DNA from 2 places in the Cedecea sp. Ae19-4 genome. Region 1 is predicted to be linked to the other one. Evidence: predicted binding sites of a transcription regulator. Region 1 holds the regulator's gene; the other holds the start of a gene.
The links. Region 1 encodes PurR, which represses purine synthesis genes. Its sites were predicted from a motif close to CANGCAAACGTTTGCNTG; they were not measured.
Positions count from the first base shown of each region.

Region 2: AAIE02_RS01090 (nucleoside-specific channel-forming protein Tsx) is a predicted target of PurR. The motif match lies at 1,851-1,868, and genes of this name have one in related genera.

Region 1 is NZ_JBCHWG010000001.1:1,123,152-1,126,495, forward strand. It holds gene punC (purine nucleoside transporter PunC) at 1-221, opposite strand, end outside; gene punR (DNA-binding transcriptional activator PunR) at 336-1,367, shown strand; gene purR (HTH-type transcriptional repressor PurR) at 1,270-2,295, opposite strand; gene cydH (cytochrome bd-I oxidase subunit CydH) at 2,588-2,677, shown strand; gene sodB (superoxide dismutase [Fe]) at 2,760-3,341, opposite strand.
Region 2 is NZ_JBCHWG010000001.1:242,771-246,114, reverse strand. It holds gene ribD (bifunctional diaminohydroxyphosphoribosylaminopyrimidine deaminase/5-amino-6-(5-phosphoribosylamino)uracil reductase RibD) at 1-379, opposite strand, end outside; gene nrdR (transcriptional regulator NrdR) at 385-834, opposite strand; gene AAIE02_RS01095 (SadB/YajI family lipoprotein) at 988-1,548, shown strand; gene AAIE02_RS01090 (nucleoside-specific channel-forming protein Tsx) at 2,084-2,938, shown strand; gene AAIE02_RS01085 (helix-turn-helix transcriptional regulator) at 2,980-3,344, opposite strand, start outside.

The DNA.
Region 1 (3,344 bases):
AGCACAGGTTTACGCCCGAAGCGGTCGGAAAGCGGGCCCCAGATTAGCTGGGCAAAAGCAAAGCCGGCGAGGAACAGGCTCAGGCTGGCACTCACGGCGGAGGCGGTGGTACCCAGATCTTGTTGAATGGCGGCAAAGGCGGGCAGGTACATGTCGGTGGCCAGGAAACCCAGCACGCTCAGCCCCGCAAGCCAGATAAGAAATCCCTTTGATGGTTGCATATTTCACTCTTGATTTTGATAGCAGGTTAACGGGGCAGGAGTCTACGGAGTGCAAAACCGCTTGTGAAACGCTAATATTTGCAAATTGCATTCAAATTTTTTGCAGGCAGAAATATGTGGTCTGAATATTCGCTGGAAGTGGTTGATGCCGTGGCGCGAAACGGCAGCTTTAGCGGTGCAGCCCTGGAGCTGCATCGCGTGCCTTCTGCCATCAGCTACACGGTGCGTCAGCTTGAAGAGTGGCTGGCCGTGCCGCTGTTTGAACGGCGTCATCGGGACGTTGAACTGACCGCCGCCGGGGCGTTTTTTCTCAAAGAAGGTCGGTCTGTTATCAAAAAAATGATGGCAACGCGCCAGCAGTGCCAGCAGATAGCCAACGGCTGGCGTGGGCACCTGTCCATTGCGGTAGACAATATCGTTAAACCTGAGCGTACTCGCCAGCTGGTGCTGGATTTTTATCGTCATTTCCCGGATATCGAGTTAAGGGTTTCCCAGGAAGTGTTCAACGGCGTGTGGGATGCGCTTGCCGACGGGCGAGTTGAGGCGGCGATTGGCGCCACGCAGGCTATCCCGGTCGGGGGGCGTTACGCTTTTCGGGACATGGGGGCGCTAAGCTGGCGCTGCGTGGTTTCCGCTGACCATCCGCTTGCGCAACGGGAAGGTATCATTCTGGATGATGACATTCGTCCCTGGCCATCCCTTGTGCTGGAAGACACATCCCGTTCGTTACCCAAGCGCATTACCTGGCTGCTGGACAACCAACGCCGCGTGGTGGTGCCGGACTGGGCGTCGGGGGCGGATTGCCTGACGGCGGGATTATGCATTGGTATGGTGCCGACGCACATTGCCCAGCCGTGGCTCGTCAGGGGCGACTGGAAAGAGCTGATGCTGGAGAATCCATTCCCGGACGCGGCCTGCTGCTTAACCTGGCGGCAGGATGATGCTTCGCCCGCTTTGAGCTGGCTGCTGGACTATTTGGGTGACAGTGAGACGATGAATCAGGAGTGGCTGCAGGAGCCGGGTAACACATTCCCGGCCCCGAAGAGGCTTAGCGGCGGTAATCGCGGAACGGGCCGTCGGCAACCGAGCGGCGTTCAATCAGACGAGGATGGACTTCAATCGTCTGCGACTCTTCGCGCTTATTAATGATGCGGTCGAGCAGCATGTTAAACGCTGTTTCGCCCAAACGCTCTTTCGGCTGGTGGATTGTGGTCAGCGCTGGAGAGAAATAGCGGGCGTTGCGCACGTTGTCGTAGCCGATGATAGAAATGTCCTGCGGCACGCGCAGCCCCATTTCGTCTGCGGCGCAAATTGCACCCATCGCCATAATATCGCCGCCGCAGAAAACGGCGGTAGGGCGATGCGGCTGGTTAAGCAGTTGCTGCATGGCGCGATAACCAGACTCTGGTTCGAAATCACCCTGAACCACCCAGTTATCCGGCACTTTGATATTGGCTTCTTCAAGCGCCTTCAGGAACCCTGCATGGCGGCCGCCGCCGGTATTTCGCTCCAGCTGACCCGGAATAGCACCGATATCGCGATGGCCACGTTCAATCAGGTAGCGGCCCGCAAGGTAGCCGCCGTGGAAGGCGTTATCGACCACGGAATCGGTAAAGTCCGCACGAGCTTCGCCCCAGTCCATCACCACCATCGGAATATGGCGGTACTCTTCCAGGGTTGAAAGCAGCGTCTCAGGGTATTCGGAACACATGACCAGCAGCCCATCCACGCGTTTTTGCGCCATCATGGACAGGTAAGCGCGCTGCTTTTCAAAGTTGTTGTGCGCGTTACCCAGAATCAGGGTGTAGCCCTTGGCGAAACAGCTGTTCTCAACGGATTCAATAATTTCCGCAAAATAAGGGGCTTCGCTTGAGGTGGCAAGCAGGCCGATGGATTTGGTGTGGTTGACCTTCAGGCTGCGAGCCACGGCGCTAGGCGAATAGTGCAGCTCTTTGATGGCTGCCCAGACGGCGTTGCGTGTCTCTTCCGCCACAAAACGGGTCTTGTTAATGACATGTGACACAGTGGTAGTGGAAACGTTTGCGCGCTTCGCTACGTCCTTAATCGTTGCCATTAGATGTCACTCCAGACCATATCGTAAACTCCTGATAACTCATGTGTTAAACGTTTGCCTTCGCTAACTCCTGGGGCAACACGTTGGTTGCAGGCCTGTCGGGGATGCGACATACAGCGGGAGGAGGGCGTTGCCGGGCGATACGCGGTAAATTAGCGAAGGATTTTGGCTTATCCCGGGGCAAAGTGGAAGAGGGAAAACCGATATCTGTGCAAATCCAGCAGGATTTTTATCGCTAATTGTGGGAAAATCACCCCACATACACTTTGTAGGGAAATAAAAGGAGCTTACGATGAGTACCGATCTGAAGTTTTCCGTGGTGACTACGGTTATCGTACTGAGTCTGATTGTTGCCGGGGCGCTAACCGCCGTCCTGCACTGATTTACAAAGGGCCGCTTTCGCGGCCCTTCTCGTATATAGAAGAAAAGCGTTGCTTCCCTCCTTCGTGGTTAACCGCTAAAAATCAGCCCGCCAGGTTTTGCGCAATAAATTCCCAGTTGACCAGCGCCCAGAAGTGGTCGAGATAAACCGGGCGCGCGTTGCGGTAATCGATGTAGTAAGCATGTTCCCATACGTCCACGGTCAGCAGCGGTTTTGCTCCGGTTGTTAATGGGGTACCTGCGTTAGAGGTCGAGACGATAGCCAGGCTGCCGTCGCTATTTTTCACCAGCCATGTCCAGCCGGAGCCGAAGTTTTTGATGGCCGCTTCGGTGAACTGCTTTTTAAAGGCTTCCACGCTGCCAAAAGCGTGGTTGATGGCTGCCAGCACGTCACCGGTCGGCTCCCCGCCGGCATTCGGCGCCAGGCAGTGCCAGTAGAACGTATGGTTCCAGACCTGGGCCGCGTTATTGAAGATCCCGCCGTCAGATCCTGTCACGATCTCTTCCAGCGTTTTACCTTCAAACGGGCTGCCTTTGATCAGATTATTCAGGTTAGTGACGTAGGTCTGGTGATGTTTGCCGTAATGGTATTCGAGTGTTTCGGCTGAGATATGCGGTGCCAGCGCATCTTTGGCATAGGGCAGGGCGGGTAGTTCGAACGACATGGC
Region 2 (3,344 bases), 880 kb from region 1:
GGCCGTGGCTGACTTCAATGCCAGCCTGCTGCAAGCGGTAGAGGCCCCGGCCGGCAACCTGCGGGTTAGGATCCTGCATGGCGGCCACCACGCGAGAAACGCCTGCGGCAATCAAGGCATCACAGCACGGTGGCGTGCGGCCATGGTGGCTGCAGGGTTCGAGCGTGACATAGGCCGTTGCGCCCCGGGCCTGTTCGCCTGCCATGCGCAAAGCGTGAACTTCCGCATGAGGTTCACCGGCGCGAAAGTGGAACCCTTCCCCCACAATCTTGCCGTCTTTAACTATCACGCAGCCGACATTCGGGTTCGGTGCAGTGGTAAAACGCCCGCGCTTAGCCAGCTCAAGCGCTCGAGCCATAAACTGTTCATCAAGGGACATCGGCATTAATCCTGTAAACGGGCGATTTCTTCACCAAATTCTTTGATATCTTCAAAGCTACGGTAGACCGAAGCAAAGCGAATATAGGCGACTTTATCCAGCTTTTTGAGCTGCTCCATCACCAGGTTACCGATGAGTTTACTCGGGATTTCGCGTTCGCCGGTTGCTCGAAGGTGCGACTTAATATGGCTGATGGCCATTTCCACGTCGTCAGAATTGACCGGACGTTTTTCCAGCGCTTTCAGGATGCCGCTGCGCAGTTTGTCTTCGTTAAACGGCTCGCGCACCTCATTACTCTTCACCACTCTCGGCATCACCAGCTCCGCAACCTCGAAAGTCGTGAAGCGTTCGTGACAGACCAGACACTGGCGCCGACGGCGCACGGAGGAACCTTCACCCACCAGGCGAGAGTCGATAACTTTGGTGTCCACGGCGAAACAGAATGGGCAATGCATAGCGTTTCCTGCTGGGATTATAAAGATGAACAATAGTTTACCGCGAAGTTGCGGGAGTACAAAGACAGCGCCGACACTGCAACATCAAATATGACTTTTCAAGCGCGAAGAACTACGCTTAAATCAGCGAACCTTAGCAAGGAAAAACTAACCATGACAAAGACTTACTTAAGAATTATCCTGGTTTCAAGCCTGATAAGCCTGACCGCTTGTGCCCAGCAAACTGAAGTGCGTCAGATGCGCAGTCAAATTGGTTCGTTAAATCAGGAAATGACTAAACTTAGCCAGCAAACGGTGAGGCTGACCCAGCAGAATGCCCTGAACGCGAAGTCGACCAGCGGCGTTTATCTGCTACCGGGTTCAAACACGGCAGCGCGCCTCAACAGCCAGATAGGTAACCTGAAAATGTCGCTGACAAACGTTGCGGCTGAAGCCAACGGCACCCGCGCCACGCTGCTGATTCAGGGAGAATCCAACGATCCGCTGCCGGCATTTAGCGGCAAAGTAGAATGGGGGCAGATCCAGGGCACCACCGACAGTTTCCAGGAAGTTAACGTGCAAACGCAGTCCATAGACGCCCCGGCCAGCATTCTCGCCCCAAGCGACGTGTCGATTCCGCTTCGCCTGTCCGGCATCACGCCCGACCAATTAGGGTTTGTGCGCGTTCATGATATCCAGCCAGTTTCTTCCGCACAGCCAGCACCCGCGCAATAATTCTTTCGCCCCCTTGTCCGGCGCTCGCTTCAACCACAGCTTCGCTTCTTACCCTCTCCCTAAAAGGGAGAGGGAATAAATCATCGGCAGTTTTCCCCCTCTCCCTCCGGGAAAGGGCCGGGGTGAGGGCTGAAGTCACCCCACTCATCCGCAAAAATGTGAAAGCAAAAGATGGCTAAGAGACATTTTCCGGCGAGGCGCGCCTGTCACACTCTTTCACACCCCCCGCACAATATGTGAAGCAAACCCCCTGTTATCATCTCGTCTTTATAGTGATCCATATCACACTTACATGTAACAACTGGGCATACGTTTGCGTAATTTGTCGAAGCAGGTACAATCACGCCGTTTTTAATGTGCGCAAACGTGAACGCAATCGATTACGCATATGAGAAGAATGTGAAATAGAACATATTTTTGTGAGCAGGGATTTCTATAATAGTCGCGCTGCAAAGGTCCTTCCCTGAGACCGGCGGCCAGGGATGACATCTCACATCCGCATCGCACCAAAATTACGTAAACAGTGGCTAAAAATATGAAAAAAATTATTCTGGCAGCCGGCACCGTTCTGGCACTTTCCAGCTCTTTCTCTGCCAGCGCAGAAGAAGCAAAAAACAGCGAATACCTCTCCGACTGGTGGCACCAGAGCGTTAACGTTGTCGGCAGCTATCACACCCGTTTCGGGCCGCAGCTGCGCAACGATACCTACCTGGAATATGAAGCGTTCGCCAAAAAAGACTGGTTCGATTTCTACGGCTACGTGGATGCGCCAGTCTTCTTCGGCGGCAACACTCAGGCGAAAGGGATCTGGAACCACGGCTCCCCACTGTTTATGGAAATCGAACCTCGCTTCTCCATCGACAAGCTGACCGGGACCGACCTGAGCTTTGGTCCGTTCAAAGAGTGGTACTTCGCGAACAACTACATTTACGACATGGGTCGTAACCAGGCTAATCGCCAGAGCACCTGGTACATGGGTCTGGGTACCGACATCGATACCGGCCTGCCAATGAGCCTGTCGATGAACGTGTATGCCAAGTACCAGTGGCAGAACTACGGTGCGTCTAACGAAAACGAGTGGGATGGCTACCGCTTCAAGGTGAAATACTTCGTGCCGATTACCTCCCTGTGGGGCGGTAAGCTGAGCTATATCGGTTTCACCAACGTTGACTGGGACTCTGACCTGGGCAACGAGCAGTACCGTACCAATAACTCCGTTGCGTCCAGCCACATCCTGTCGCTGAACTACGATCACCTGCACTACTCCTTCGTGGCCCGTTACTTCCATAACGGCGGCCAGTGGAAAGATGGCGAGCAGCCGTTCTTCATGAACGAACGCGTGAAGTCGACCGGCTTCGGCTACTACGTGGTTGTCGGTTACAACTTCTAATCGCCACCACTTGTAAAAAACCGGCCCGCTGGCCGGTTTTTTTATTTCTCAGGCAGGTAACCTTTGGCCTTCTGAAGGGCAATAAAAGCCTGCAGAGAACGATCGTGTCGCTCCTGAAACACATTTCCTGTTAAATGAATATCCCGGCAGCGATCCAGCCTGAAGCTACGATAATCATTCCGAGCCTCGCACCAGGCCACCAGCAGCCAGACCTCTCCCCAAAATGACAGCCCCAGAGGGTGAATATCCCGCTCCGTCAATTCCCCTTTTTCATCCTCATACAGCAAATGAACAACCTGGCATTTGTCGATGGCGGAATGAAACAGATCGAACCGGGCTTTCACCTGCGGAAACTTGTTAAAATTAGGCGAAATTATACGGCTACGTTCGGCAACCCGACGCTTTT